2 regions of the Micromonospora sp. L5 genome follow, and region 2 is predicted to be linked to the other one. Evidence: riboswitches for the same ligand, from Rfam matches in the RefSeq annotation. Region 2 holds a riboswitch; the other holds the start of a gene.

Region 1 (14,711 bases), 3.0 Mb from region 2:
TCAGCCACACCCTGGAGGCCCGTCGTGGCCCGTCCGGGGTGAGCCGTCTGCTGACCAAGGGCGCCGACCTGATCCGGCCGCAGAAGGCCAGGCGTCGCCGGTTCTTCTGACCGCGCCGTCCGGCCCGACCGTGACGCCCCGCATCCGGCTTTCCCGCCGGGCGCGGGGCGTTCCGCTCTACGATCGGCGCAGGGCGCGCCGCCGGGTGCGCGCCCACCACGGGGGTGGAGGATGCGCGATCTCCGGTACGAGATGACTGCTGCCCTGGCCGCCGCCGACCTGGTGGAGCCGGCCCGCCGGGACGCGGTGGCCGCACTGTGCGCCGACGTCGCCCAGCGGTGGTGCGCCGACCTCGGGCACACCCCGGCGGTCCGCTCCGGTGAGATCGGCGAACTGGCGTCGGGTGAGCCGGCCGCCGGCTGGGCGCCCGACCCGGACGGTCAGCGGGCCTGGTGAACCGTCCGGCGGGGCTGTCTGCGCGGCTCACGCCTCCACTTCGGAGCGGTCGCCCGCCCAGAGCGTGTGGAACGAGCCGGCCCGGTCCACCCGGTGGTAGGTGTGCGCTCCGAAGTCGTCCCGCAGGCCCTGGATCAGCGCGGCCGGCAGCCGCTGCGCCCGCAGCGCGTCGAAGTAGGCCAGCGACGACCCGAAGGCCGGGGCCGGCACGCCCGCCCGGGCCGCGTCGGCCACCACCCGTCGCCAGGCCGGTACGCCGTCGCTGACCCGCTCGGCGAACCACGGCGCGACGAGCAGCGTCGACAGGTCCGGCTCCGCGTCGTACGCCTCCCGGATCCGGTCCAGGAAACCGGCCCGGATGATGCAGCCGCCCCGCCAGATGGTGGCCGTACCGCCCAGGTCGATGTCCCAGTCGTACTCCCGGCTGCCGGCCCGGATGTGGTCGAACCCCTGCGCGTACGCGACGATCTTGCTGGCGAGCAGTGCGCGGCGCACGTCCTCGACGAACGCGTCCCGGTCGTCCACCTGCCACTTCTCACCCGCGTCGGCGAACACCCGGCGGGCTGCCTCGCGCTGGTCGGCGTGCCCGGACAGCGACCGCGCGAATGTGGCCTCGGCGATGCCGGTGATCGGGATGCCGAGGTCGAGCGCGCTCTGCACGGTCCAGCGGCCGGTGCCCTTCTGCTCGGCCTGGTCGAGCACGATGTCCACGAACGCCTGGCCGGTGGCCGCGTCGGTGTGGCCGAGCACGTCGGCGGTGATCTCGATGAGGAACGACCCCAGCTCGCCGCCGTTCCACTCCCGGAAGATCTCCGCGATCTCCGCCGGGCTCGCCGACAGACCGGCCCGCAACAGGTCGTACGCCTCGGCGATGAGCTGCATGTCGGCGTACTCGATGCCGTTGTGGACCATCTTCACGAAGTGGCCCGCGCCGTCCGGCCCGATGTGCCGGCAGCAGGGCTCACCGTCCACCTGCGCGGCGATCTTCTCGAAGATCGGCCCGAGCTTGCGGTACGACTCGGCCGACCCGCCGGGCATGATGCTCGGACCGAGCAGCGCGCCCTCCTCGCCGCCGGACACTCCGGTGCCGACGAAGTGCAGCCCGTGCGCGCGCAGCGCCTCCTCCCGGCGGCGGGTGTCGGCGAAGTGCGCGTTGCCGCAGTCGACGACGATGTCGCCCTCCTCCAGCAGCGGGACCAGTTCGTCGATCACCGCGTCGGTGGGCGCGCCGGCCTTCACCATCACGATCACCGCGCGGGGCCGCTCCAGCGAGCCGACGAAGTCCGCGAGCGACTCCGACGGCACGAACGTGCCCTCGTCGCCGTGCTCGGCGACCAGGCTCCGGGTACGTTCCGGCGACCGGTTGTGCACCGCCACGGCGAAGCCGTTGCGGGCCAGGTTCCGGGCCAGGTTGCGGCCCATCACCGCCAGACCGGTGACCCCGATCTGCGCCGTCGCCTGCTCTGCCATGCGTACCGCCACCTCTCGTTCGTGCTGCCGTTCTGCGACCGTATCGCGGTCGCCGGGGGAGCGGGCCGGGACGTCGACAGGGCGTGATCGCCGGGTGGCCGTGCGTCTCGCGCGGGCGCGTTCGCGTTCTCTCCCGGTAAATCGGGTGCGGGTCTCCGGGCGGCGGGATAGCGTTGCCGCATGCGTAAGTGACGCCCCACCTCCGAGCCCGGTCCACCGCCGCCAGTGCCGTGGACCCGTCCTGCTCCGGGCGTCCGCATTCCTTCCCCGCCACCGTCGGTCGCGGTGTCTGTCGTGATCGGAACGCACCGGAGCCCCCGCTCGGCGCGTCCCGGTCGGCGCGCCCGCACGACAGGAGGCCCGCGAATGCCCGCGAAGCGCAATCCGAAGAAGTCCCGCAAGCAGTCGTCGCCGCAGGTGACCCCGCCGAAGCTCGACGCGCTCACGGTGACGCCACCCGCGGTGGTGCTCCCCACGGAGCCGGTGGCGTCCGCCGTGCCCCCGGACACGGTGCCGCCCTCGGAGTCCCTGGAGACCCCGGTCCTGCCGGGCGCATCCGCGACGCCGCCCCGGTCCGGCCCACCGGCAGGGCGGCAGGCCCGGATCACCGGGCGTAGTCAGCGCGCCGGCCAGACCCGGTTCTACGCCTTCCGCCGCAGCTGACCGACAGCCCTTTCCCGGTCAGCCGCTCACCGGGCAGGCCCCTCATCGGGGGCCTGCCCGGGCGTCCCCCGGAGATCTTGGACGATTCCGGCCCCTAGAGGCGCCATCCCGTACCAAGATCTCCCCCAGCCCCGTCGATCATGAAGTTGGCGGCGACAAAACGGGCAACCGGTGCCGTCAACTTCATGATCAACGGGGCGAGGGTGGGCGGGGCGAGGGCGGGCGGGGGAGGGCGGCGGGGACGGGGAGGCGGGGCGGGCCCGGGGTCAGCCGATCAAGGGGCGGAAGGTGCCCAGGGCGATGCTTGTGGCCAGGGCACCGCCGGCCAGCAGCGCGGCGCCCGCCACGAGCAGGGCGTCGGCGCGGGTGAAGCGCTGCGGGCGGGCCACGGTGCGCGGCGGACCCGCGTCGAAGCCCCGGGCGTCCATCGCCACGGCCAGCCGGGTACCCCGCCGGATCGCGCCCACCAGCAGCGTGAACGCGGTGGACGCGAACAGCCGCAGCTTCGCCACCGGGTTGCGGCCGGCGTCCACGCCGCGGGCCCGGCGGGCCATGCTGATCATCCGCCACTCCTGTTCCAGCAGCGGCACCATCCGGAACGCGGCGAGCGCCCCGATGGCGAACCGGGCGGGCGTCTTCGCGTTCTGGATCAACGCGTCGGCCAGGTCCGTCGGGTCGGTGGTGGCGAACACGACGATGCCGGGCAGCGCCACGGCGAGCATCCGCAGCACCAGGCCCAGCGCGGTGACGAGAACGCCCTCGGTGACCAGGACCGGACCGGCCTCGACCAGCACCCGGCCGGAGCGGTCGGCCGCGAAGAGCACCAGCGTGATCAGGATGCCGGCGGCACCGGCGAGCAGCGGCCAGGCCCGGCGGGCCAGCACCCGGTAGCGGACCCCGAACAGCGGCAGCACCGCGAGTTCGACGGCGATGGCGATGGCCGGTGCGACCGGGTCGAGCGTCGCCACCAGGATCAGCGTGAAGACCACAGCGGCGGCCAGCTTCGCCACCGGGTTGCGCCGGGCCAGCGGGGCGCCGGGTGCGGCGACCGGTTCGAGGCCGATCACGTGGCCACCCCGTCGGGGGAGCGGTGCAGGGTGAGCGTCGTGTCGGCCAGCGCGGCGACGAAGTCCTCGTCGTGGGTCACCGCGACCACGCCGTGCCCGGCGTCGCGCAGCTCGGCGAGCAGGTCGACCAGCTCCAGCCAGGTCCGCCGGTCCTGGCCGAACGTGGGCTCGTCGCAGATGAGCAGGCGGGGCGCGGTGGCCAGGGCCGTCGCCACACTCAGCCGCCGCGCCTCCCCACCGGAGAGGGTGTACGGGTTGGCGCCGGCCAGCCGGTCCAGCCGCAACCGGTGCAGCAGCTCGTCGACGGTGGCGGTCACCGCCGACTCGGGCCGGCCGGTGCGGCGCGGGCCGAGCGCCAGCTCGTCGCGGACCGTGGCGGTGACGAACTGGTGTTCCGGGTCCTGGAACACCGAACCGATCCGGCGTACCAGCGCGGGTGCCCGCCAGCGGTGCGGGGGAGTACGCGCGTCCCGCCCGGCGAGTTCCGCCGACGCGGTGACGGCGCCCGTGCCGGGCTTCAGCAGGCCACCCAGGAGCAGCGCCAGTGTGGACTTGCCGGCGCCGTTGGGGCCGAGGACGGCGAGCGCCTCGCCGGCGCGTACCCGGAGATCGGTGGGGTCGAGCCGGGGCGGCAGGCCGAGCCGCTTCGCGGTGAGCAGCACGTCGCCGGGCGGCGTGGTGGCGTGCCGGGGTGGCGCGACGTGGCCGGGTACCCAGACCCCGGCGGCGGCCAGCGCGTCGCCGTGCGCGGCGAAGACCGCCTCGGGCGGCCCGTCGGCGCGCACCCCGCCGCCGGGTTCCAGCACGACGACGCGGTCGACCAGCGGCAGTGCCTCGGTGACCCGGTGCTCGACCAGGACCATCGTGGTGTCCGGGTCGAGCGCGTTCGCGACGGCGCGGCGGATCAGGGTGGCGCCGGCCGGGTCGAGGTTGGCGGTGGGCTCGTCGAGCAGCAGCAGCCCGGGGCGCAGCGCGAGCGTGCCGGCCAGCGCCAGCCGCTGCTGCTCGCCGCCGCTGAGCGCTGCGGTGGGGCGGTCCCTGTCGTACGGGAAGCCGACCCGGTGCAGCGCCTCGTCGACGCGGGGCCAGATCTCCCCGGCGGGTACGCCACGGTTCTCCAGCCCGAACGCCACGTCGTCGCCGGAGCGGGCCATCACGAGCTGGGTCTCCGGGTCCTGGAAGACGATGCCGACGCGCTCGCGGGCCTTGCGCGGGTCCAGCCCGTCGATCTCGACGGTGCCCTCCTGTTCGCCGGAGTCCTCCGGCAGCAGCCCGGCCAGCGCGGCCAGCAGCGTGCTCTTACCGGCGCCGGAGGGTCCGAGCAGCAGCACCCGCTCGCCGCTCTCCACGCGCAGATCCACCCCGCGCAGAGCCCAGCGTTTCCGTCCCCCGTGCCGCCACCCGAACCCCCGCAGCACCACCCCGCTCACCGCCCACCCACCCCCTCTTCTCCGTCGATCATGAGGTTGACGGCGATGACGGGTGCCGAAACGGCCGCCAACTTCATGATCGACACGATGGAGGCGTCAGACCAGGGCTCGGTCGCGGCCGGCGGGGAAGCGGTCCAGGACGCCGGTGTTCGCCAGCGCGCGGGTGAGGACGTGCGCGCCGAGACCGGCGACGATCGTGGCGCTGACGATCGTGATCAGCGCGTACGGGAGGCGGTAGGAGGCGAAGTCGAACGCCTTGTTCCAGTAGACGAAGTCGAAGATCGCCGCGCCGAGGCCGGTCAGCGCGCCGGCCAGCACCGCCACCGGCAGGCGGAACGAGCGGTACCGGAACGCGGCGAAGGCCAGCTCGGCGCCGATGCCCTGCATCAGCCCTTGGAGGATCACGATGCTCGCCCACTGGCTGCCCAGCAGGGCGGAGATGATCGCGGCCACCGTCTCGCAGTACAGCGCGGCGCCCGGCTTGCGGATGATCAGGCCGGCGAGCACCGCCGGGATCAGCCACACGCCGTAGAGCACGGCCTGGGCCGGCGGGAAGAACGCGAACGCCGCGTCGGTGGCGCTCCAGAGCAGGCCCCAGGCCCAGAAGACGACGCCGAAGGCGACGGCGATGACCGAGGCGACGACGATGTCGACGGTACGCCAGCGGTTGCTGTCGGTGTGGTTCACGGTTGGCTCCCAGTTCGTCGAGGTGAACCAGGAGAAGACGCACGCCGCGCCCGGTGGTCACCGGACGGCGACGCGGCTGGAGGTCGACCGAACTCCCTGCGCTGGCATTACCCAGATCAGGTTCGAGGGTCTGCGGGCACCGGCCCGCACTCTCAGCGCTGTGCGCTCCCCTGTCGGATGTGAAGTTGTCTCGTCGCAGACGCTAGCACCGACCACGGGCCCCGGCCCAGCAGGGCGAGTGTCGGTATGGTGGCGATCATGCTGGTGGATGCGCGGGGACTGACGTTCGAGGTACGCGCCGGCGGCCCCGAGGACGGTGACCCGGTCCTGTTGCTGCACGGCTTCCCGCAGCACTCCGGTGAGTGGGACGCGGTCACGCCCGCGCTGCACGCCGCCGGGCTGCGCACGTACGCGCTCGACCAGCGCGGCTACTCGCCCGGCGCGCGTCCGGCCGACGTCGGGGCGTACCGGATTCCGGAGCTGGTGGCCGACGCGGCCGCGGTGCTCGACGCACTCGGGGTGACCGGCGCGCACGTGGTCGGCCACGACTGGGGCGCGATCGTGGCGTGGGGGCTGGCGGCGGCGCACCCGGAGCGGGTGCGGACGCTGACCGCGGTGTCGGTGCCGCACCCGGCCGCGATGGGCCACGCGCTCGCCACCGACCCGCGGCAGAAGGCCAAGTCCGCCTACATCGCGTTGTTCCGCAAGCCCGGTACGGCGGAGAAGGTGCTGCTGGCGTGGAACGGCGCCACGCTGCGCAAGCTGCTGAGCGGAGTGGGCGACGCCGACGTGGTGGCCCGGTACGCCGAGCCGATGCGCGAGCCGGGCGCGCTGACGGCGGCGCTGAACTGGTACCGCGCGATGACCGGTGCGGACATGAAGGCGGTCGCCCCGGTCGGGGTGCCGACCACGTTCGTGTGGAGCGACAAGGACGTGGCGATCGGCCGGACGGCCGCGCAGGCGTGCGCCGCGCACGTCACCGGTGACTACCGGTTCGTGACGCTGTCCGGCGTCAGCCACTGGATCCCGGACGAGGCGCCCGGCCCGCTGGCCGAGGCGATCCTCGCCCGATGCGCGGGAACGGAGGAGGCATGACGGTGAGCGCCGAGGCGTACCTGGCGGTGGTGACCGAGACGATCGGCCGGGTCGCCGCCGAGCAGCGGCAGAACGTGGCCGACGCGGCCGACCTGATCGCGGCGGCGCTGCGCGCCGACGGTGTGGTGCACGCGTTCGGCACCGGGCACTCCGAGGCGCTGGCCATGGAGATCGCCGGCCGGGCCGGCGGGCTGGTGCCCACCAACCGGATCGCGTTGCGTGACCTGGTGCTGATCGGCGGCGACCCGGCCGACGTGCTCGGCCCGAAGCTGGAACGCGACCCGGCGGTGGCGCACCGCCTCTACGAGCTGGCGCCGATCCGGCCGCAGGACGTGTTCGTGCTGGCCTCGAACTCGGGCGTGAACGGGGCGATGGTCGAGTTCGCGTCCATCGTGAAGGAACGCGGGCACGGCCTGGTGGCGATCACGTCGGCACAGCACTCGGCGCGGATGACCTCGCGGCACCCGTCCGGCCGCAAGCTGGCCGACTTCGCCGACGTGGTGCTGGACAACGGCGCCCCGTACGGCGACGCCACGCTGCCGCTGCCGGGCGGCGGCGCGGTCGGCGCGGTCTCCTCGATCACCGCGGCGCTGCTCGCCCAGCAGATCGTCGCCGAGGTGGTGGCCCGGCTGGTCGCGGCGGGGCAGCGCCCGCCGGTCTACCTGTCCGCGAACATCACCGGCGGCGACGAGCACAACGCCGAGCTGGAGGCACGGTACGCGGGCCGGATCCGCCGCGGTTCCTGAACCGGTTTCGTGATCATCCGTACGGGGCACAGGCGGTCCTGCCGGTGGGCGTTCACCCGCCGGCCGTGCCGTCTCCCGGGGAGGTCCGCGAGTGTCCAAGGAATCCGAGAAGCAGCGCTGGCAGCGCAACTTCGCCGATCTGTTGCAGGAGCTGCGGGTCGCGCAGACCGGCGTGCAGATTCTCTTCGCCTTCCTGCTGACGCTGCCGTTCAGCAACGGGTTCGGCCGGACCACGGAGTTCCAGCGCGACGTCTACATCGTGGCGCTGCTGACCGCCGCCGCGTCCGCCGCGATGATCATTTCTCCGGTCGCGTTCCACCGGGCGCTGTTCCGGCAGGGGCGTAAGCCGGAGCTGGTCCGGTTCGCCCACCGGATGGCCACCGGCGGCCTGTTCTTCATGCTGATCGCGATGGTCAGCTCGGTCCTGCTGGTCACCGACTTCGTGCTGGACCGGCCGATCGCGTTCCTGCTCAGCGCGCTCACCGGCCTCTGGTTCCTGATCTTCTGGGCCATCCTGCCGTTCAGCCGGCGCAACTGGGGTGAGGACGACATCGACGACGAGGACGACAACCCGCAGACGCTCACCGACTGACCGTCCGCCAAATCGGACGTGCACGCAGCGCTACCCCTGGGTAACACCCGGGGGTAGCGTCGTTTTCGTCGAACGCGTCGACGCAGCCGGACCGACGAGGAGGCAGCCGTGACCACGACACAGAACAGCCGGCCCGAGTCACCAGACGGCGCGGGGCCGCTGCCCGCCGAGGCGGGCCAGGTCTCCGAGAAGGAGGCCCGGCAGGTCGCCGAGGCCGCCCGCGAGTCGGCCTGGGACCGGCCCAGCTTCGGCAAGGAACTGTTCCTCGGCCGCTTCCGGCTCGACCTGATCGACCCGTGGCCCCGCCCCGATCCGGCCGAGGTGGCCCGCGCCGACGAGTTCCTCGGCTCGCTGCGCGCGTACCTGACGTCCGAGGTGGACGGCGAGGCGATCGAGCGGGACGCGCGCATCCCCGACGAGGTGTTCCACGGCCTGGCCGGGCTCGGCACGTTCGGCATGAAGATCGACCGTAAGTACGGCGGGCTGGGTCTGAGCAACCTGCACTACTGCCGGGCGCTGATGCTCGTCGGCTCGGTGAACCCGGCGGTCAGCGCGCTGCTCTCCGCGCACCAGTCGATCGGCGTGCCGCAGCCGCTGAAGATGTTCGGCACGCCCGAGCAGAAGGAACGGTTCCTGCCCCGGCTCGCCGCCGGTGAGGTCTCCGCGTTCCTGCTCACCGAGCCGGACGTCGGCTCCGACCCGGCCCGGCTCGCCACCACCGCCGAGCCGACCGCGGACGGCACCGGCTACCGGCTCAACGGGGTGAAGCTCTGGGCCACCAACGGCACGCTCGCCACGCTGCTGGTGGTGATGGCCCGGGTGCCGGCCGGCGAGGGGCGGCGCGGCGGCATCACCGCGTTCGTGGTGGAGGGCGACAGCGACGGCATCACCGTGGAGCGGCGCAACTCCTTCGTCGGGTTGCGCGGCCTGGAGAACAGCCTCACCCGGTTCCACGACGTGTTCGTGCCGAAGGAGAACGTGATCGGCGGTGAGGGCAAGGGCCTCAAGATCGCGCTGACCACGTTGAACACCGGCCGGCTCTCGCTGCCTGCCATGTGCGTCGGAGCCGGGAAGTGGGCGCTCAACGTGGCCCGCGAGTGGGCGGCGGACCGGGTCCAGTGGGGCCGCCCGGTGGGCGAGCACGAGGCGGTGGCAAAGAAGCTGGCCTTCATCGCCGCCACCACGTACGGCATGGAGTCCATGCTCGACCTGTCCTGCATGCTCGCCGACGACGACCGCAACGACATCCGGATCGAGGCGGCGCTGGTCAAGCTCTATGCCAGCGAGATGGCCTGGCGGATCGCCGACGAGCTGATCCAGATCCGCGGTGGCCGCGGCTACGAGACGGCCGACTCGCTCGCAGCCCGGGGGGAACGGCCGGCCGCTGTCGAGCAGCTCCTGCGCGACCTGCGGATCAACCGGATCTTCGAGGGCTCCACCGAGATCATGCACCTGCTGATCGCCCGCGAGGCGGTCGACGCGCACCTGTCCGTCGCGGGCGACATCATCGACCCCGACGCCGGGCTGGGCCGCAAGGCGAAGGCGGGCGCGCGGGCCGGCGCCTTCTACGCGAGGTGGCTGCCCACGCTCGCCGTCGGCAAGGGGCAGACGCCCGGGGCGTACCAGGAGTTCGGGCCGCTGGCCGGGCACCTGCGCCACGTCGAGCGGTCCTCCCGCAAGCTGGCCCGGTCGACGTTCTACGCGATGTCCCGCTGGCAGGGGAAGATGGAGCGCAAGCAGGCGTTCCTCGGCCGGGTGGTGGACATCGGCGCGGAGCTGTTCGCGATGAGCGCGGTCTGCGTCCGGGCCTACGCCGAGCGGGACGCGCACCCGGAGAACGTCGAGCTGGCCGACCTGTTCTGCCGTCAGGCGCGGCTGCGCGTCGACGAGCTGTTCACCGGCCTGTGGTCGAACACCGACTCGGTCGACGTGGCCGCCGCCAAGCGGATCGTCGCCGGCCGGTACGCCTCGGTGGAGGAGGGTGTCGTCACCCCGCCCGCCGACCTGCCCTGGGTGGCCCGCTGGGAGCCGGGGCCGTCCACCGAGCAGGACGTACGCCGTCGCATCCCGCCCGCCGGCTGACCGGACCACCAGGCGGCCGTGCCGCCCGGACGGCCGCCGAGCGCGGCCGCCGGGCGGTCAGCGCGCGATCGCCCAGGCCAGGATGCCGGCCAGGATCAGGCCGTTGAGGCCGGCCAGCACCAGGTACGCCGACGGCGAGATCTTGCGGCCCTTGCGGACGAAACTCACCAGCACGCCGGCGTACCCCAGCAGCAGCACGGCGACGACGATCAGGAAGTACAGCACCGGCACACCTTACCGGCCGCCACGCAGCCCCAGTTCGCGCAGCTCCAGCGCGGCGAGCGCGTCGACAGTCGCGTCGTCGCCGCGCCGCCACGCCTCGGCGACGTCGGGCGCGATCCGGGTCAGCTTCGACAGCGGCTGACCGGCCAGCGCGCGCAGCGCCAGCAGGTCCCGGCCGGCCGGGACGCCCGCCAGTGCCTTCGCCGCGCCGGCCCGGCGCATCCAGCGCAGGCGCAGCGGCAGCCAGCCGAACAGCACCAGGCCGAGCGGGAACACCAGCACCGCGACGGTCAGCCCGAGCGCGAGCTGCCCGACCAGCTCCTGCTGGTCGCGGCCCGCCTCGGCGACCGAGCGGGCGGCGTCGGCGGCCCGGGTGAACGGCGCGGTCAGCTCGTCGCCGACGATCGGCACCCGGCCGACCTTGCCGCCGGCGTCGGCCAGGTTGTCGGCGAGTCCGCCGCCGGCCCCCTCCAGCTTCTGCCCCGGTACGGCGAGCTTCTCGACCACGTCGTGCAGCCACAGCGCGAAGCGGATCGCCGCGTACACCCAGACGACCACGAGCAGGTCGGTGAGGAACTGGCGGACGGCGGTGGGAAAACGGTCGGCGTAGATCTTCACGCCGGACAGCGTCCCACGGCAGGGGCGCGTCGGCACGTGGCCGATTTCCCGCTCAGTGCGACCCTTCACCGGCGTGACTGACCGCGTCCGCCACGATGTGCGCGACGTGGTCGTCGACCAGCGCGTACGCGATCTCCCGGCCGCGCCGCGACCCGCGCACCACCCCGGCGCCCCGCAGCACCCGCAGGTGCTGGGAGACCAGCGGCTGCGGCGCGCCGAGCTTCTCGACCAGCTCGTGCACGCAGCGTTCGCCCTCGGCCAGCTCGCTGACGATCGCGAGCCGGATCGGGGCCGAGAGCGCGCGCAGCAGGTCACCCGCACCCTCGAAGGCGTCGTACCCGTTCGTGCCGGTCACCCTGTAACGGTAACCAATCCCAGCTGCGCCGGCGGGTAGGGCCTCACCGCAGCAGCACCTCGTGCTCGACCGGCTCGGACGGGGGCGTGGCCCGGTCGGCCCGCACCCGCCGCCGCAGCGCCCGCAGACCGGCCGCCGCCAGCGCGACCAGCAGGAACGAGCCGATCGCCACGAGCACCACCGATGCGCCGGGCGCGGTGTCGGCGGTCGCGGCCACCCAGACCCCGGTGCCGGCGGCGAACAGGCCCAGCGCCATGGCCGCCGTCATGGTGGAGCGGAAGCCCCGGGTCACCTGCTGCGCGGTCGCCACCGGCACCACCATCAGCGCGCTGATCAGCAGCACCCCGACCGCCCGCATGGCGATGGTCACCGTGACCGCGGTGCCGACCGCGATGAGCAGGTTCAGCGCCCGCACCGGCAGGCCGGACACCCGGGCGTACTCCTCGTCGTGGCAGACCGCGAACAGCGCCTGGCGCAGCACCAGCATGGTCACCAGCAGCACCGCGCCGAGCACCCCGATGGTGATCAGGTCGGTGCGGGAGGTGGTGGTCAGCGACCCGAACAGGTACGCGTTGAGCGACCCGCTGCTGGCGTCGGACAGCCCGACCAGCATCACGCCACCGGCGATGCCGCCGTAGAACAGCAACGCCAGCGCCAGGTCGCCGGAGGTGCGCCCGTACGCGCGGACCAGCTCGATCACGACCGCGCCGAGCGTCGCGGCGATCACCGCCACCAGCACGGGGGAGCGGTTGAGCAGCAGTCCCGCGCCGACGCCGGTGAGCGCCACGTGCCCGAGCCCGTCACCGATCAACGCCAGCCGGCGCTGCACCAGGTAGATGCCGAGCGCCGGGGCGGCCAGCCCGATGATCAGCGCGCCGACCAGGGCGCGGAGCATGAAGTCGTACTGAAAGAGATCCATCTCAGATGCCTGTCCAGAGCCGGGCGGGCTCCTCGTCGCAGTGCGGGTGCACGTGCTCGTGGTCCGGGTCGGCGTGGTGGCCGGCCGGTTCGGGCACCGCGCCGTCGTGGGCGATCCCGCCCTGGTGCACCACCACGGCCCGGCTGATCAGCGGGCGCAGCGGGCCCAGCTCGTGCGCGACGAGCAGGACCGTGCCGCCGCCGTCGCGGAACGCGCGCAGCGCCCCGGCGAACGCCTCCTGGCTCGCAGCGTCCACCCCGGCGGTCGGCTCGTCCAGCACCAGCAGCTCCGGCCCGCCGGCCAGCGCGCGGGCGATCAGGGTGCGCTGCTGCTGGCCGCCGGAGAGCGTGGACACCGGCTCACCGGCCCGGTCGGCGAGCCCGACCGCGTCCAGTGCCGCCGCCACCGCCTCCCGGTCCGCCCGCCCGGAGGGACGCAGCACGCCCCGGCGGGCCAGCCGCCCGGACGCCACCACCTCGCGCACGGTGGCTGGTACTCCGCTGCCCGCGCCGAGCCGCTGCGGCACGTACCCGATGCGGTGCCACTGCCGGAAGCGGCGCTGCGGCGTGCCGAACAGGGCGACCGACCCGGCGCCGACCGGCACCAGGCCGAGCGCGGCGCGCACGAGCGTCGACTTGCCGGAGCCGTTGGCGCCGAGCACGGCGACCACCTCGCCGGCGGTCACTGTCAACGAGACGTCCCGCAGCACCGGGCGGCCGTCGTAGCCGACTGTGGCGTGCGCGATCTCGATCACGGGTGAGGTCATGAACAGTCCAGAGCGGTTCGCAGGGTCTGCAGGTTGGTGCGCATCGCGGAGAGGTAGTCGCCGTCGGCGGGCGGGCCCTCCAGCGGGTCCAGGACGGCCGTCTTCGCCCCGACCTCACGCGCGATCGTCTCGGCGACCTTCGGGCTGACCAGGGTCTCGAAGAAGATCGTGCCGGCCTGGTGCTCCCGGGCCTCCTCGGCGACCTCGGCGAGGCGCTTCGGGGACGGCTCGGACTCCGGGGTGAGCCCGCTGATGCCGATCTGTTCCAGCTGGTAGCGCTCGGTCAGGTAGCCGAACGCGGTGTGGCTGGTGACGATCTCCCGGCGCTGGCAGGTGCGCAGGCCGTCGGCGTACTCGGTGTCCAGCTTCGTCAGCTCGGTGCGCAGCGCGCCGGCGCGGGCGGTGTAGTCGGCGGCGTGGTCCGGGTCGGCCTTGCCGAGGCGCTCGGCGAGCTTGTCGCCGATGGTGGCCAGCCGGGTCGGGTCGAGCCAGACGTGCGGGTCCTTGCCGCCGCCCTCCTCGGCGTGCCCGGCCTCGCCCTCGTGATCGTGGTCGTGGCCACCGGCGGCCGCGTCCCGCAGCGGCGTCACGCCCGCCACGTCGAACGCGCGGTCGCCGCCGTTCTGCTCCACCGCCTCGTCCACCGCCGGCTGGAAGCCGCTGAGGTAGACGACCACGTCGGCGTCGACGACCTGGCCGACCTGCCGCGGGTTGAGTTCCAGGTCGTGCGGCTCGGCGCCGGGCTTGGTCAGGTTGCTGACCGCGACCGTGTCGCCGCCGATCCGCTCGGCCAGGAACTGGAGCGGGTAGAACGCGGCCACCACGTCGACCCTGCCCGGCTCGCTCGCGCCGCCTGTGCCGTCCGCGCAGGCGGTCAGGCCGGCGGCGGCGAGCAGGGCGGCGGCTGCGGCGGTCAGGATACGGCGAGGTGTACGAACGGTCATGGGCTCAACTGTCCGCGACAACGAAAACTATTGTCAAAAACGCATGATTGCATGTCAGCGCAGGTCAGCTCGGTTCTGCTTGCCCGAGTCAGCCGACCATGAGCTTCGCCAGCGCCACCGCGATCAACAAGGTGAGCATCACCAGCCGGAGCATCCGGGTCGCCGGGGCCTGCACCGGCCAGGTGACCGACATCAGCCAGACCAGCACGCCGGCCAGCACGAGCAGCAGGACGCCGCCCGCCGGGCCGGGCGCGAAGAGGCCGACAAGCACCAGGGCCAGCGCGGCCAGGAACACCGCCGTCGGGTTGAGCCGTGCCAACCGGGACAGCACAGGACTCTGCGTACGCTGCATGCCACAAACTCTACGAGGAGGAACCCCGTGCTGGTCACCAACCGCTTCGTGGTGGAAGCCGAAACGGTGGACGAGTTCACCCGTGCGGCGCACGCCGCGCTGGCCGCGCTCGCCGCCCGCCCCGGCTACCTGCGCGGTGAACTGCTGCGGGCGCTCGACGACCCGGACCACTGGGTCCTGATCACCGAGTGGGAGTCGGTCGGTGCGTACCGGCGGGCGCTCGGCGGATTCGACGTCAAGGTCACCG
Region 2 (14,711 bases):
CCGCGCGCCCCTGACGCTCTCCGCCGGCATCGTGGTGGCGATCGGACGCACCGACGCCGAGGCGCAGCGCCGGGCCGCGCCGCTGCACGTCACGAGCGCGCTGCCGCCGGAGGACCCGGTGGTCGGCTCCCCCGCCCAGCTGGTCGACCGGATCGGCGAGTTCGCCGCGATCGGGGCCACCCGGGTGCACCTGCGCCTGATCGACTTCGACGACCTCGACCACGTGGAGCTCATCGCCGCCGAGGTGCTCCCCCGACTGGACGGAACACGATGACCGAACTCTCCGCCGACCTCGAACTCGGCCCGGTGGGCCAGGAGATCGTGTACGAGAACGACCGCGTACGCGTCTGGCACATCCGGCTGGAGCCGGGTGAGCGGCAGCCGCTGCACCGCCACGACCACCCGTACCTGGTGGTGGCGATCCAGGGCGCCAAGAACGTCGTGCAGACGATCGACGGCACCACCATCGACGCCGACGAGCCGACCGGCGGCGTGGTCTACCGCGACCCGGGCGCGGTGCACATGCTGACGAACGTCGGCGACACCACCTACCTCGCGCGCCTGGTCGAGCTGAAGTAGCCGCACCGGCAGGTTCGCCGCGCCGCGCGGCGGCAAGGTGGCGATCGGGGGCACCGGGCCGTAACGTGCCCGACATGGCCTTTCGGACGTGGGGCAGGCTGCTGCTCACGGCGCTCGGGGTGAGCGTGCTGGCCGGGGCCGGCCAGTTGGGGATCGCGTACGGCTTCGGAGTCGTACGCCTCGACGGCGCGTTCGTGGACGTCTCGGTCAACCGGTGGCCCGCCCAGCTCGTCTGGGTGGGCTGGTTCGCCGCTGTCGCCACGGTCGCCGGAGCCGTCCTCACCGAGCGCTTCGCCCGTCGCGACGACAGTCCCGGCGGCACCACCGAACTGCTCTCCATCGCCGGCGTCAGCGCGCTGGGCGCGACGGTGGTCGCCCCGCTGTGCATGCAACCGGCCCGCGCGGCCGAGCTGGGCGGATCCGTCGACCCGGTCTGGGCCGCAGGCATCTGCGCCGCCCTCGGCGCGGTGGTCGGAGCGGGCGCCGCGATCGCCGTCCTGCTCAAGCCGCCGTTCGGCTGGGGCGTGGCGATCACCGCCGGGATCGTCTGGCTGATGGCGCTGCTCTCCGTCGCGCCCACGATCGTGTCCAGCCGGCCGCTGGCCACGGTACGGCTCGGCGTCCTCGAACCCTCCTGGCTGGATCCGGAGGCGGCGCAACGCCTGTCCATGCTGCTGCTGCCGGTGCTCACGCTGCTGGCCGGCGGGGCGGTCGGCGTGCTCGCCCGCCGGGCCGAATGGCCGCCGCTGGTGGGCGGCGCGGCCGGGGCGGCCGGCCCGGTGCTCGTCGCGTTCGCCTACCTGACCGCCGGTCCCGGCTCGGCCACCGACCGCTACCAGGTCGCGCCCTACTACGGCGCGCTGATCGCCGTGATCGCCGGTGCGCTCGGCTCGACCGCCACCACAGTGCTGCCCCGGCCGGTCACCGCCACCGGTGACCCCGACGCCGTCGAGGCCACCGACATCCTCGCGCCGCTGCCGCACTCGTCCACTCCGGGCGCCCCGGCCGCCCCGCCCGCGCCTCCGGTGACGAGCGGCGCCGCCGCGCCGGCGCACTGGAACTGGCCGGAGCCCGGCGGCTCGGCCACGGCGACGGCTCCGGCCGGTACCGATCTTCCCGCCGCCGGCCGGCCGGCCCTCGCGGATCGGCCCGCCGTCGATCAGCCGGCCGTTGCGGAACGGCCGGCGGGTGAGCGCCCGGCCGTCGCCGACACGGGCCACGGCCAGCCCATGCCGGGTCTGCTGCCCCCGGGGCGCCGGACCTCGGCCATCGACGTCCTCGCCGCGGGCCGCCCCGACCCGGTCCCGGTCGCGGGTCCGGGCACGGACATGGGCACGGGTCCGGTTCCGGGCACGGACGTGGGCACCGCCCACGCGGGCGGCACCGGCGAGGCGGTCACCACGGACCGCGCAGGCACCGCCGACCGGGCCGTTGCCGGTTCCGAACCTGCCGATGCAACGTCCGGGCAGGCGACCGGCGTCCCGGACAGCGAGGCCGCCTCGGGCACCGGCTCGGCAGCCGGCACGGACGATGCCGCACCGGAACCGCCCCAGGAAGCGGCGGCGACCACGCCACGGGTGACCCGGCCGCGCCGTACCCGCGCCAGCCGGTCCAGCGGCACCACCGACCGATCGACGTCACCCGCCGACGCCACAGCACCCCGCCCAGCGGATGCCGCCTCCCCGAGCGCCGCTGCGGGCACCACCTCGGAAGCCACGTCACCGGCCACCGGCGGCACCGCCGAGGGCCACGTTCCCGGCCCGCGTACTGACAGCGGCGCGCTCGCCGGACCGGTCACGGCCGACGCGGACAGCGACACCCCCGCCGCGCCACCGGCCGAGGCCACCGGAGACACCGGCGCCACGGGCCGCTCCACCCGCTCCCGGCGCCCCCGCGCCCCGAAGGCCGGACCGCGTGCCACCGGCCCGGCCTCCCCCGGCTCCGGCCCGGCCGACGCCGCGCCGACGACGCCGATCGAGCAGGCCGACGCCAGGTCGACGATGCCGAGCAGCCCGGCCGACGCCCCGCTGACGACGCCGAGCAGCCCGGCTCCCCGCACCGATGCCCCCACGGGGGATGTCGCACCGACCGGGCGTCCCGGACGCAATTTCTTCTTCGACGACCCGGCGCCGACCCCGTCGTCCCGGCCCAGGTTCCCGATGTTCGAGGACGTCACCGGAGCGCCCGGCGAGGTACGCCCGGCCTGGCCGATCACCCCGGCGGCCCGCCCGCACCGCGCCACCACCGAACCGGACGCACCGGCCCGGGACGACGCGGAGGCGTCCGCCCCGGCCGAGCCGGCGCCGCGCCCCCGCCACCGTGGCCTGCCCGAGCCGGGCGCGAGCACCGGATGGGACGCGCTCGCCACGAACGCCCGCCCGGCGGGGCCGCTCGCCCGGCCGGAGGCGGGGAGACCTGTCGCCCGGCCCGAGGCGGCGACCGCCGCACCGGGCGAGGCGGGTGCCGCGCTGCCCGAGGCCGCCGCCGCGGAGACGGAGGCGGACTCCCGGCGCGGGCGGCACGCCGAACCGGACGACGCCGACGCGTCCGGCGGGAAGCCGAAGACCCGGCGCGGCCTGTTCCGGCGCAACCGGGCCAAGGGCGACCCGGAGCCGGCCGACCGTACGGCCGAGCCGGGTGCCGAGGCCGACGACGAGTACGTGGACTGGGTCGCCGGTCTCGCCTCGGACGACAACGCCGACGACGCCCGCTCGCTGCGTACCGGGCGGCACCACCGCGAGTGAACGGCGGCCCGGGGGCGGGCCGGAAGCGACCCGACCCCGGCCTCGCTCACGCCAGCGGCAGGTAGACCCGTGACCCGGAGGCGACGAACTCCTCCGACTTGCCGCGCATGCCCCGCGCCGCGTAGTCCTTCAACTCCTGCGTGATCTTCATGGAGCAGAACTTCGGCCCGCACATCGAGCAGAAGTGCGCGGTCTTCGCCGGCTCGGCGGGCAGAGTCGCGTCGTGGTACGCCCGCGCGGTCTCCGGGTCCAGCGCCAGGTTGAACTGGTCCTCCCAGCGGAACTCGAACCGGGCCTTGGACAGCGCATCGTCCCACGCCTGCGCGCCGGGGTGCCCCTTGGCCAGGTCGGCCGCGTGCGCGGCGATCTTGTACGCGATCACGCCCGCCTTCACGTCGTCGCGGTCGGGCAGCCCGAGGTGCTCCTTCGGGGTGACGTAGCAGAGCATCGCGGTGCCGAACATGCCGATCATCGCCGCGCCGATCGCGGAGGTGATGTGGTCGTACGCGGGCGCGACGTCGGTGGTCAGCGGGCCGAGCGTGTAGAACGGCGCCTCGTGGCACCACTCCTGCTGGAGGTCCACGTTCTCCTTGATCTTGTGCATCGGCACATGCCCGGGGCCTTCGATCATCACCTGGACGTCGTACTCCCAGGCGACCTTCGTCAGCTCACCGAGCGTGCGCAGCTCGGCGAACTGCGCCTCGTCGTTGGCGTCCGCGATGGAACCGGGGCGCAGGCCGTCACCGAGGGAGAACGTGACGTCGTACTTCGCGAGCAGCGAACACAGCTCCCGGAAGTTCGTGTAGAGGAAGTTCTCCTCGTGGTGCGCCAGGCACCAGGCCGCCATGATCGAGCCGCCCCGCGACACGATGCCGGTGACCCGGTCCACCGCCAGCGGCACGTACGGCAGCAGTACCCCGGCGTGCACGGTCATGTAGTCGACGCCCTGCTCCGCCTGCTCGATGACGGTCTCGCGGAACACCTCCCAGCTCAGCTTCACCGGGTCGCCGCCGACCTTCTCCAGCGCCTGGTAGATCGGCACCGTGCCGATCGGCACCGGCGCGTTCCGCACGATCGCCTCCCGGGTCTCGTGGATGCGCTTGCCGGTGGACAGGTCCATCACGGTGTCCGCGCCCCACCGGGTGGCCCAGGTCAGCTTCTCCACCTCCTCGGCCACCGACGAGGTGACAGCCGAGGTGCCGATGTTGGCGTTGACCTTCACCAGGAACGCCTTGCCGATGACGGCCGGCTCGCACTCGGGGTGGTTGACGTTGAGCGGCAGCACGGCCCGCCCGGCCGCGATCTCGTCCCGGACGAACTCCGGCGCCACCGACTCCCGGACCGCCACGAACTCCATCTCCGGAGTGACGATCCCGGCCCGGGCGTACGCGAGCTGCGTCGGCCGCTTCCCCTCCACACCCGCCAGCGGCGTGCCGGCGCCGCGTACCGGGGCCACGTCGCCGCGCTCGGCGATCCACGTTCCGCGCAGCGCGGGCAGCCCCACCTCCGGGTCGGAGCCGGGACCGGAGGTGTCGTAGAGCCGTACCGGCGGGTTGTCCCCGGTCAGCGTCACCTCGGCGAACGGCACCCGGACGTCCGGGCGTGACCCTTCCACGTACACCTTGCGACGTGCCTGCATGACAGCCTCCCTGTCGCTCATGCGGACCAGCCGAAGTGGTCCAGCGGGCCGCGTCCCGCGCCCAGCTCCCAGGTCCGCGCGCCGGTCAGCGCGCGGGTGACGTACTCCTTGGCGGCCGCCACCGCGACCGGCACCGCGTCGCCCGCGGCGAGCCGGACCGCGACGGCGGCCGAGAACGAACAGCCGGTGCCGTGGTTGTGCCGGGTGTCCACCCGGGGCGCGCGCAGCAGGCGGGTCGTCCCGCCGCCGGCGAGCACGTCCACCGACTCGCCGTCGGCGTCCACGTCGCCGCCGGTCACCACCACGAACGCCGGGCCGCGCGCCGCCAGCGCCTCCGCCGCCGCGACCATCTCCTCGACGGTGCCCACCGGGCCTCCGGTGAGGGCCGCGGCCTCCGCGCAGTTCGGTGTCGCCACCTCCGCGTACGGCAGCAGCCGCTCGACCGCCTCCACCACGCCGAGCCGGTGCCCGCTCGTGGCGACCAGTACCGGGTCGACGACCAGGTGCGGCAGCCGCCCGGCCCGGGCCGCCTCGGCCACCGCGTCGGCGACCGCGGGGGTGCCGAGCATGCCGGTCTTCACGGCGCGCACGTCGAAGTCGCCGAGGACGCTGTCCATCTGGTCGCGCACTGTCTGCGGGGGCAGCGGTAGGAGGGCGTCCACGCCCCGGGTGCTCTGCGCGGTGACGGCGGTGAGCACGCTCGTGCCGTACGCCCCGAGCGCGGCGAACGTCTTGAGGTCGGCCTGGATGCCCGCTCCTGCTCCGGAGTCGGAGCCGGCGATGCTGAGAACTGTTTTCGGCGTCACTGGTTCTCTTCTCCGGTGGTTGCTGTGACGGCTGCGGCCGACAGTGGTTGCGGTCGGGGCTGCGGCGTGCGGGCCTTGGTCGGATCGCGCGGGGTGGGTGCGCGCCACACGGGTGGCCGCCTCCTCGAAAGCTCTGCCCAGCGTGGTGGCGGTTTCGGTGGGGTCTGGGGCGCGCATGATGGCGCCCAGGACTGCTACTCCGGTGGCACCTGCCTCTACGCATGCGGTGACCTGGGCTGTGGTTTCGATGCCGCCCAGTGCCAGCACGGGCACCTTGCTTGCCGCGATCAGCTCGCGCAACCCGGTCGGCCGTAACGCCGGGCCGTAGCCGGGCTTTGTTCTTGTCTCGTAGACCGGGGACAGCGTGGCGTAGTGCTCGGTGGTGAGCCGGGCCAGCTCGGCGGTGTCGTGACAGGACCGGCCGACCAGTCCGACTGCGGGCGGCGGGTACGGGCCGGCGGCGGGCAGGTGCACCGCGTCCCCGTCGAGCGGATCGGGTCCGGCCACGACGAGCGTGCCGCCTGCCTCGGCGAGGATCGCGCGCAGCTCGACGGCGAGCGCGAGGCGTTCGGCGCGGGGCAGGTCCTTCTCCCGCAGCACCACCCAGCGCACTCCCCCGCCGACGGCCCCCGCGACCACGTCGACGAGCGCCCCCTTGGCGACCCGCCGATCGGTGAGCAGCACGACCCCGGTCGGGCCGGTGTAGATCCTGGTGCGCGGCCGCCCCTCCAGGGGCGCCTCCGTACCAGGATCCGCAACGCGTAGAGCGGTCACAGGTCGGGCCGTCCCTCGTCGGGGGTGGACGGCAAGGCGTGGAAGCGGCGGGTGATGCGGCCCGCGCCGTACGCCAGGTGCCCGGCCTCGACCGCGTACCGCATGGCCGTGGCCATCGCCACCGGGTCGGCGGCCCGGGTCACGGCACTGGCCAGCAGCACCGCGTCGCAGCCCAGCTCCATCGCCAGGGCCGCGTCGGAGGCGGTGCCGATGCCCGCGTCGAGCACCACCGGCACGTCCACAGCCGCCCGGATCAGCCGGATGTGGTGCGGGTTGCCGATGCCCAGCCCGGAGCCGATCGGCGACCCGGCCGGCATCACCGCCGCGCAGCCCACGTCGGCCAGCCGCCGGGCCAGCACGGGATCGTCCGAGGTGTACGGCAGCACTGTGAACCCGTCGGCCACCAATTCCTCGGCGGCGCGCAGCAGCTCCACCCCGTCGGGCAGGAGCGTGCGCTCGTCGCCGACCACCTCCAGCTTCACCCAGTCGGTGTCGAACGCCTCCCGGGCCAGGTGCGCCGTCTTCACCGCCTCCACGGCGGTGCGGCAGCCGGCCGTGTTCGGCAGCAGCCGTACGCCGCAGCGCTCCACCAGGTCGAGCAGGCCGCCCGAGCCGCCGGGCGTGGTGTCCACCCGGCGCAGCGCCAACGTCACCAGCTCGGTGCCGGAGGCGCGGATCGCCTGCTCCAGCACGTGCAGGTTGGCCGCGCCGCCGGTGCCGAGGATGAGCCGCGAGCCGAACGCGACCCCGCCGATCTCCAGTGTGGACATCCGTTCACCCGCCCTGGGTGGCGCTGAGTACCTCGACCCGGTCGCCGTCGCGCAGCACGCTCGCCGCCCAGCCGCCGCGTGGCACCACCTCGCCGTTGACCGCTACGGCGAGCCCGCGCTCCCGGTCGGTGACGGTGCGGACCACCTCGGCGACGGTGACGCCCTCGGGCAACGTCCGGCCGGTGCCGTTGACGATCAGTTCCACGTGCGCTCCTTCCCGAAGCGGTCCGGGGTGAAGGGGGCGAGCGCGGGATCCGGCTCGCCGGTGACGATCAGCTCGGTGACCAGGTCGGCGGTGACCGGCGTGAGCACGATGCCGTGCCTGTGGTGCCCGGTCGCGGCGAGCACGCCCGGCCGCCCGGGGAGCGGCCCGATGATCGGCGCGTTGTCGGGCGTACCGGGGCGCAGCCCGGCGACTGCTTCCACCAGCTCGTACTCGACGAGTTCCGGCACCAGCTCCGCGGCGGCGCGCAGCAGTGTCAGCACGCCACCGGCGGTGACCTCGGTGTCCGCGCGTTCCTCCACAGTCGCCCCGACCACGACCTCACCGCTGTCCCGGGGCACCAGGTAGACCGGCTCGCTGTCCGCGTACCCCCGGATCACGTGCCGGAAGCCCGGCGGACCGCCACCCGGCGCGCGCAGCCGCAGCACCTGGCCCTTGACCGGCCGGACCGGCAGGCCGGTCAGGCCCGCCGCGCCGCAGCCGGCCGCGACCACTGTGACCCGGGCGTCCACCTCGGACAGCGCGCCGACGCGGGCCGGGCGCAGCTCCACGCCGGCGCGCTCCACGGCCGTCCGCAACGCGGCGACCAGCCGTCGCGGATCCACTTGGTGGTCGCCGGGGGCCACCGCGCCGCCGCGCACGCGCGGTGCCAGCGCCGGCTCGCGGTCGCGCAGCTCCGAGGGCCGCAGCGGCGTGATCGGCAGTCCCAGACCCCGTTGGTACGACCACAGCCGCCCCGCCTCGGCCAGGTCGTCGGCGGTGAGCCCGACCACGAGCGTGCCCTCGGTGCGGTAGCCGAGGTCGACGCCGCTCGCCTCGGTCAGCTCGGCCGCGAAGCCGGGCCAGCGGGCGGCGGACCCGACGAGAAGCGCTGTGAGTTCGTGCTCACCGAAGTACGCCTCGGCGACCGGCGACAGCATCCCGGCGGCCACCGACGAGGCGCCCGACCCGGGCCGGTCGTCGTGCACCACCACGCGCAGTCCGCGCTGCGCGCACCGCCACGCGATCGCGAGTCCCACCGGCCCGGCGCCCACCACCGCCACGTCGGTAAGGAAGGGCCCCCTGTTAACGCCTCCGGTAGAGGAAGGGCCCCCTTTTAACACGTCAGCGCCCGCAGCAGCTCGGCGGTGGCGTGCGCCGGATCGGCAGCCAGGCTGAGCGCGCCGACCACCGCCACCCCGTACGCCCCGGCGGCCCGCAGCGCCGGCACGCTCGCGGCCGTCACCCCACCGATCGCGATCACCGGGACGCTGACCGCCTCGGCGACCGCGCGTATCCCCTCGGGGCCGATCGGGTCCGGCAGGCCGGACTTGGTGGTGGTGACGTGGCACGGGCCCACGCCCAGGTAGCTCGCGCCCGCATCCACGGCCGTACGGGCGCCCACCGGCCCCCGGGCGGTCGCGCCGAGCACCGCGTCCGGGCCGAGCACCCGGCGTGCGGCTGCGACCGGCAGATCGTCCGCACCGACGTGGCCCCCGGCGGCGTCCACCGCGAGCGCCACGTGCAGCCGGTCGTTGACCAGGAACTGTGCCCCGTACGGCCGGCATGCCTCGGTCACCCGGCACGCCAGCTCGTACGCCTCCCGGTCGGTGGCGTCGTCCTCCACGCGCACCTGCACGACGAGTTCGGCGCCCGCCACGGGCAGGGCGGCACGCAGCACGGCGAGCGGGTCACGCCCCGGCCGGGTGTCGGTGATGAGATGCAGTCGTCCCAGGGACAGCACGGCAACGCTCCTCCCTGCGCCGGCATTACCCGGATCAGGTTCGACGGTCGGGGGCTCCCAGCCCCCCTCTCAGCCCGGTCCGCACCGGGCTCCCGTGGGTCACTTGCGGCCTACCGTACGACGCCTCCCGCCCGTACGGAACCCCGGGTGAGGTTTTTCCCAGGAACCGTTCACATGCCGTACCGGGGCAACAGGTGATCGTCTCGTCACGACACGCTGCCGGGATGTCCGTTCCCGCCCGTGTCCCGCGCCGCCTGGCGATCCTGCCGTTCCGGGGCAGCCATGCCGTCTCCGAAGGACTGCTCACCTGGACGATGCTGCGCGGGCCGACCTGGATCCGCCTGCTGCCGGACGTGTACGTGCACCGGGACGGATACCGCGCCGACGACCACCGGATGTGGTGCGAGGCGGTGGCGTTGCGCCTGCCGCCGGGTGCCGCACTGGCGGGACGCAGCGCCGCCTGGCTGTTCGGCACGGACGTGCTCAGCCGCGACGCGCCGGTCACCGTGCTGCTGCCGAGCCCGGCCCGCATGCGTCCTCATCCACGGCTGCTGGTGACCCGGTCGCCCCTGCCCGAGTCGGACCGCACCCGGTTCGCGGGGCTGCCGGTCACGACCCCGCTGCGTACCGCGTTCGACCTGGGCCGGCAGGGCTCACTCGCCGAGGCGCTGGTCGCCGTTGACGCGCTGCTGCGTCGCCGGGTCGTGAAGCTGCCCGTCCTGCGGGCCTACGCCGCCGACCGGCCGGGTTGGCCGGGCGCTCCGCTGCTGCGCGAGGTACTGGCGATGGCCGAGCCGTTGAGCGAGTCCCCGATGGAGACGCGGCTACGGCTGCTCCTCCTCGACGCCGGTCTCGGCCCGCTGACCGCCCAGCACGAGGTGCGCACCGGCGGACGCTTCGTGGCCCGGGTGGACCTGGCCTGGCCGGCTCTCCGCCTCGCGGTCGAGTACGACGGCGACCACCACCGGGAACGGGCTCACTTCCGGCGGGACGTGGCACGCCTGAACGCGCTCCGCGCGGCCGGGTGGGTCGTGCTCCGGTTCACCGTCGACGACGTGCTACGCCGGCCCGACGCCACTGTCGCCCTGGTGCGCCAGGCCCTGGCAGAACGTCGCGCCGCCGCGGCAAACCACTGATCCGCACCCGCAGCCCCCCGCACCCCGGCTCGCAGCCCAAAGCCCGCAGCCCCACAGCCGCAGCCCCACAGCCCCGCAGCCCCGCAGCCCCGCAGGCCCGAGTCTCGCCCCGCCGCGCCCCCGGCCGCCACCCGCCACCTGGCCGGAGCGGGCCGCCCAAGACAGCACGGGCGTCAGGAGGCCGCCCACAGACACCTATGGCGTTCCACTCGCGACTGAATCTGGCGACGAGTGGAACGCCGTGGGTGTCTGTGGGCCCTCTTGACACCCATACCGTTCCACTCATCGTGAGCGCTGCCTCTGAGTGGAACGCCACGGGTGCCTCCGCGGGCGGGCGCGCGGGCGGGCGGGCCACGGTGGGCGCACGCCGCGCGGGGCAAGCCCCGACGCTCGCACGCCGACAAGCGGGCGCACCCCCGACGCGCGAGCGGGCGCATATGTACCGGCAGGGACGGTCAGAGGATGGCGTCCAAGGCGGTCAGGTCCTCGTCGGACGGCTGCCACGTCCCGGCTTCGGCGTTGGCCTTCACCTGCTCGCCAGTGGTCGCGCCGGCGATCACCGACGTCACGGCGGGACGGGCCGCCAGGCCGCCGATGGCCACCTGGAGCATGCTGATGCCGCGCTCGGCCGCGTACGCCTCGATCGCCTCGATGACGTCCCAGCGCGCGGCGGCCAGCCGCTCGGCGTACCGGCCGCCACCGGCCAGGCGGCTGCCCGCCGGGGGCGCCTCGCCGCGCTTGTACTTGCCGGTGAGCAGCCCGTTGGCGAGCGGGAAGAACGGCAGCATGCCGAGGCCGAACCGCTCGCAGGCGGGGATCACCTCGTCCTCCACCCCGCGCTCCACCAGCGAGTAGTGGTTCTGCGCGGAGATGAACCGGGTACGCCCCTGCGACGACGCGGTCCAGTCGGCGTCGGCGATCTGCCACCCGGCGAAGTTGGAGTTGCCGAGGTAGCGCACCTTGCCGGCGGTCACCAGGTCGTCCAGCGCGGCGAGCGTCTCGTCGATCGGGGTGCCCGGGTCGGGCTCGTGCATCTGGTACAGGTCGATGTGGTCGGTGCCGAGCCGGCGCAGCGACGCCTCGACCGCGCGGGCGATGTAGCGGCGGGCGCCCCGGGCGCCGTGGTCCGGCCCGTTCGCGCCGTTCATGTCCATGCCGAACTTGGTGGCCACCACCACGTCGTCGCGGCGGCCCTTGAGCGCCCGGCCGAGCAGTTCCTCGGAGGCACCCTGCGGCTCGCCGTAGATGTCGGCGGTGTCGAAGAAGTTGATCCCGGCGTCGAGCGCGGCGTCCACCACCGCCCGGGTGCCGTCGAGGTCGAGTTTGCGGCCGAAGTTGTTGCAGCCGATACCGACAACTGACACCACGAGCCCGGAGTCGCCCAGCCGGCGATAGGTCATCTCACTCACGAGATCCACCCTATGCCCGCTGCCCGGGTGTCATCCGGGCAGCGGCAGCACCTGGTCGGCCAGCGTCCGGGCGGCACCGATCGTCGCCGCCAGTTCCTCAGGGGTACGCCCCACCGCGCCCAGCAGCGCCTGCGCCCGCTCGGCGAAGTCCGGCGGCGCACCGGGCAGGCGCCCGGCGGAGACGATCATGCCCTTCTCGTTGACCAGCCACCGCCCGGCCCGGCCGTGCAGCGCGTGGACCAGCACGCCGACCACCCGGAACAGGCAGCCCGCCACGTAGCCGGCGTCGCCCCCTGCCGCGCCCTTGGCGGCGCCGTCGAGCAGCAGCCCGGTCTCCCAGCCACCTGCGATCAGCGCGGCGCCGAGCGCGGGCGGGTAGTCGAAGGTCTCGGCCCGCAGCGCGGTCAGCTCACCGGTCGGGTCGCCGAGCACCCGCCCGAGCGCCACCTCCCCGGCGTACGCGTGCGAGTAGAAACCGAGCGGATGCCCGGCCTGCGCCTCGACCGTGTAGCGGCCGGCCCGGCAGTCCGCCCAGACCCGGTGCACCCGGTCCAGGTCGCGGTAGATCCAGTCCACCGCCACCCCGCCGACGCGCAGCCAGCCGCCCCCGTCGACCCACGGCCCCCAGCCGCCCGGGGCGGTGAGGTCCACCGGCCCGTCGGCGATCGAGGCGGCCACCGCGCGCAGCCCGGCCAGGTCCGGCGCGCCCCGGTAGTAGAGGCCCACGTCCCAGTCGGAGTCGGGCCGGTGGTCGCCGCGGGCCCGGCTGCCGCCGAGCGCCACCGCGACCACGCCGTCCACCGCGCACAGCCGGTCGGCCAGGTCCCTGTCGATCACCCCACGTCCCAGACCGGCTCCGGCGTCTCCACCACGTCGCCGTCGCCCCGGAACAGCACGAACCGGTCGAAGGTACGGGTGAACCACCTGTCGTGTGTCACCGCGACCACAGTCCCCTCGAACGCGGTCAGCCCGGCCTCCAGCGCCTCCGCCGAGGCCAGGTCGAGGTTGTCGGTGGGCTCGTCGAGCAGCAGCAGCGTCGCCCCGGACAGCTCCAGCAGCAGCACCAGGAACCGCGCCTGCTGTCCGCCGGAGAGCGTGCCGAACCGCTGGTCGCCCTGGCCGGCCAGCTCGTACCGGGACAGCGCCGCCATCGCGGCGTGCCGGTCCATGCCGGCCCGGTGGTCGTCGCCGCGCCACAGCACCTCGACGAGCGTCTTGCCCATCAGCTCCGGCCGGTCGTGGGTCTGCGAGAAGTGCCCGGGCCGGACCCGTGCGCCGAGCCGGACCACGCCGCCGTGGGCGACAGGTGCGAGCGCGGCGGCGCCGTCCACAGGCGTGTTGCCCGGCTCCGGGTCGGTGCCGCCCCGGGCCAGCAGCCACAGGAAGTGAGACTTGCCGGTGCCGTTCGCGCCGAGCACCGCGACCCGGTCGCCGTACCAGAGTTCCAGGTCGAACGGGTACGTCAGGCCGTCCAGCTCCAACTGCTCGGCGATCACCGCGCGCTTGCCGGTCCGCCCGCCGGTCAGGCGCATCCGGATGTCCTGGTCCTTCGGGGGTACGGGCGGCGGCCCGGCCTCCTCGAACTTGCGCAACCGGGTCTGCGCGGCCTGGTAGCGGGAGGCCATCCCGTCGTTGTACGCGGCCTTCTGCTTGTACATCAGCATCAGCTCGCGCAGCTTCTGGTGCTCCTCGTCCCAGCGCTTGCGCAGCTCGTCGAGGCGGGCGTGCCGGGCCACCCGTGCCTCGTGCCAGCTCGCGAAGCCGCCCGGGTGCACCCAGGCGCTGCCGCCCTCCACCGCGACGACCCGGTCGGCGGTCTGCGCCAGCAGTTCCCGGTCGTGCGAGACGTAGAGCACGGACTTGCCCGACTCGCGCAGGCGCGCCTCCAGCCAGCGTTTGCCGGGTACGTCGAGGAAGTTGTCCGGCTCGTCGAGCAGCAGCACCTCGTCGGGGCCGCGCAGCAGCAGTTCCAGCGCGAAGCGCTTCTGCTGGCCGCCGGACAGCGTGCGGACCGGCCGTTCCCGGGCGCTGTCCCAGGGCAGGTCGAGCACGATGGTGGCGACGGTGTCGAAGAGGACCTCGGCGTCGTACCCGCCGGTCTCGCCCCAGGCGGCGAGCGCCTCAGCGTACGCGAGCTGGGTCTTGGCGGCGGCGGAGCTGTACTTGCCGCGGACCTCGGCCGCCCGCATGGCCGCCTCGGTCTCGGCGAGCCGCCGCCCGGCGTCGCGCAGCGCCGGCGGCGCCAGCGACAGGGCGAGGTCGGCGAGCGTGGACTCGTCGCCGATCATGCCGATGAACTGCCGCATCACGCCCAGCCCACCGGAGCGGGCGACAGCGCCGGTCTTCACCGGCAGGTCACCGGCGACCATCCGCAGCAGCGTGGTCTTGCCGGCGCCGTTCGGGCCGACCAGCGCCACCTTGGCACCCTCACCGACCCGGAACGACACGTCGCTGAACAGCTCACGCCCGTCCGGGAGGATGTGCCCTACTCCTGCCACGTCCACGTATCCCACGCGGGCATCCTGCCCGAGCCGGGTCGGTGGACGACACCGGATTACCGGGTGACCCGCAGCACCCGGTAGCCCTTCTGGCTGGCGTGCCGCTCGACCGACCAGCCCTGCTCGACCAGCCAGCGGTGCAGCGAGTCGCCGCCGAGGTGCCGGGCGACGACCAGCCAGGCCACGCCGTCCGGGGCGAGGCGGGGCAGCCAGCGCAGCAGCAGGCCGCGCAGTTCCGGCTTGCCGATGTGGATCGGCGGGTTGGACCAGATCTGGGCGAAGGTGACGTCGTCCGGCAGTTCGTCCGGCGCGACGGCGCGTACCCGGTCGGCGGCACCGACCCTTGCCGCGTTGGCGGTGGTGAGGGCGCGGGCGCGCTCGTTGACGTCCACGGCCCAGACGGTGGCCTT

Evidence for each region. A riboswitch is a leader RNA that binds a small molecule or an ion and turns the genes downstream of it on or off. The one in region 2 is predicted to bind thiamine pyrophosphate.
Region 1: it holds a riboswitch for thiamine pyrophosphate, as region 2 does, so the genes downstream of both, ML5_RS17265 (ECF transporter S component) here and thiE (thiamine phosphate synthase) in region 2, are expected to answer to the same signal.

The regions. Positions count from the first base shown of each region.
Region 1 is NC_014815.1:3,641,653-3,656,363, forward strand. It holds gene ML5_RS17235 (hypothetical protein) at 1-110, shown strand, start outside; gene ML5_RS17240 (hypothetical protein) at 232-456, shown strand; gene gndA (NADP-dependent phosphogluconate dehydrogenase) at 484-1,926, opposite strand; gene ML5_RS17250 (hypothetical protein) at 2,293-2,589, shown strand; gene ML5_RS17255 (energy-coupling factor transporter transmembrane protein EcfT) at 2,856-3,656, opposite strand; gene ML5_RS17260 (ABC transporter ATP-binding protein) at 3,653-5,086, opposite strand; gene ML5_RS17265 (ECF transporter S component) at 5,183-5,773, opposite strand; TPP riboswitch at 5,849-5,955, opposite strand; gene ML5_RS17270 (alpha/beta fold hydrolase) at 6,032-6,868, shown strand; gene ML5_RS17275 (sugar isomerase domain-containing protein) at 6,865-7,614, shown strand; gene ML5_RS17280 (DUF6328 family protein) at 7,706-8,206, shown strand; gene ML5_RS17285 (acyl-CoA dehydrogenase family protein) at 8,315-10,288, shown strand; gene ML5_RS32375 (hypothetical protein) at 10,346-10,513, opposite strand; gene ML5_RS17290 (hypothetical protein) at 10,523-11,128, opposite strand; gene ML5_RS17295 (metalloregulator ArsR/SmtB family transcription factor) at 11,181-11,483, opposite strand; gene ML5_RS17300 (metal ABC transporter permease) at 11,527-12,402, opposite strand; gene ML5_RS17305 (metal ABC transporter ATP-binding protein) at 12,404-13,168, opposite strand; gene ML5_RS17310 (metal ABC transporter substrate-binding protein) at 13,165-14,112, opposite strand; gene ML5_RS17315 (DUF6703 family protein) at 14,201-14,464, opposite strand; gene ML5_RS17320 (antibiotic biosynthesis monooxygenase) at 14,492-14,711, shown strand, end outside.
Region 2 is NC_014815.1:594,112-608,822, forward strand. It holds gene ML5_RS02895 (LLM class F420-dependent oxidoreductase) at 1-274, shown strand, start outside; gene ML5_RS02900 (cupin) at 271-579, shown strand; gene ML5_RS02905 (hypothetical protein) at 654-3,323, shown strand; gene thiC (phosphomethylpyrimidine synthase ThiC) at 3,370-4,962, opposite strand; gene thiD (bifunctional hydroxymethylpyrimidine kinase/phosphomethylpyrimidine kinase) at 4,980-5,768, opposite strand; partial or broken gene ML5_RS31345 (thiamine phosphate synthase) at 5,799-6,476, opposite strand; gene ML5_RS02920 (thiazole synthase) at 6,539-7,312, opposite strand; gene thiS (sulfur carrier protein ThiS) at 7,317-7,517, opposite strand; gene thiO (glycine oxidase ThiO) at 7,508-8,638, opposite strand; gene thiE (thiamine phosphate synthase) at 8,632-9,258, opposite strand; TPP riboswitch at 9,253-9,364, opposite strand; gene ML5_RS02940 (DUF559 domain-containing protein) at 9,483-10,394, shown strand; gene ML5_RS02945 (aldo/keto reductase) at 10,850-11,812, opposite strand; gene ML5_RS02950 (nucleotidyltransferase family protein) at 11,834-12,640, opposite strand; gene ML5_RS02955 (ABC-F family ATP-binding cassette domain-containing protein) at 12,637-14,316, opposite strand; gene ML5_RS02960 (class I SAM-dependent methyltransferase) at 14,358-14,711, opposite strand, start outside.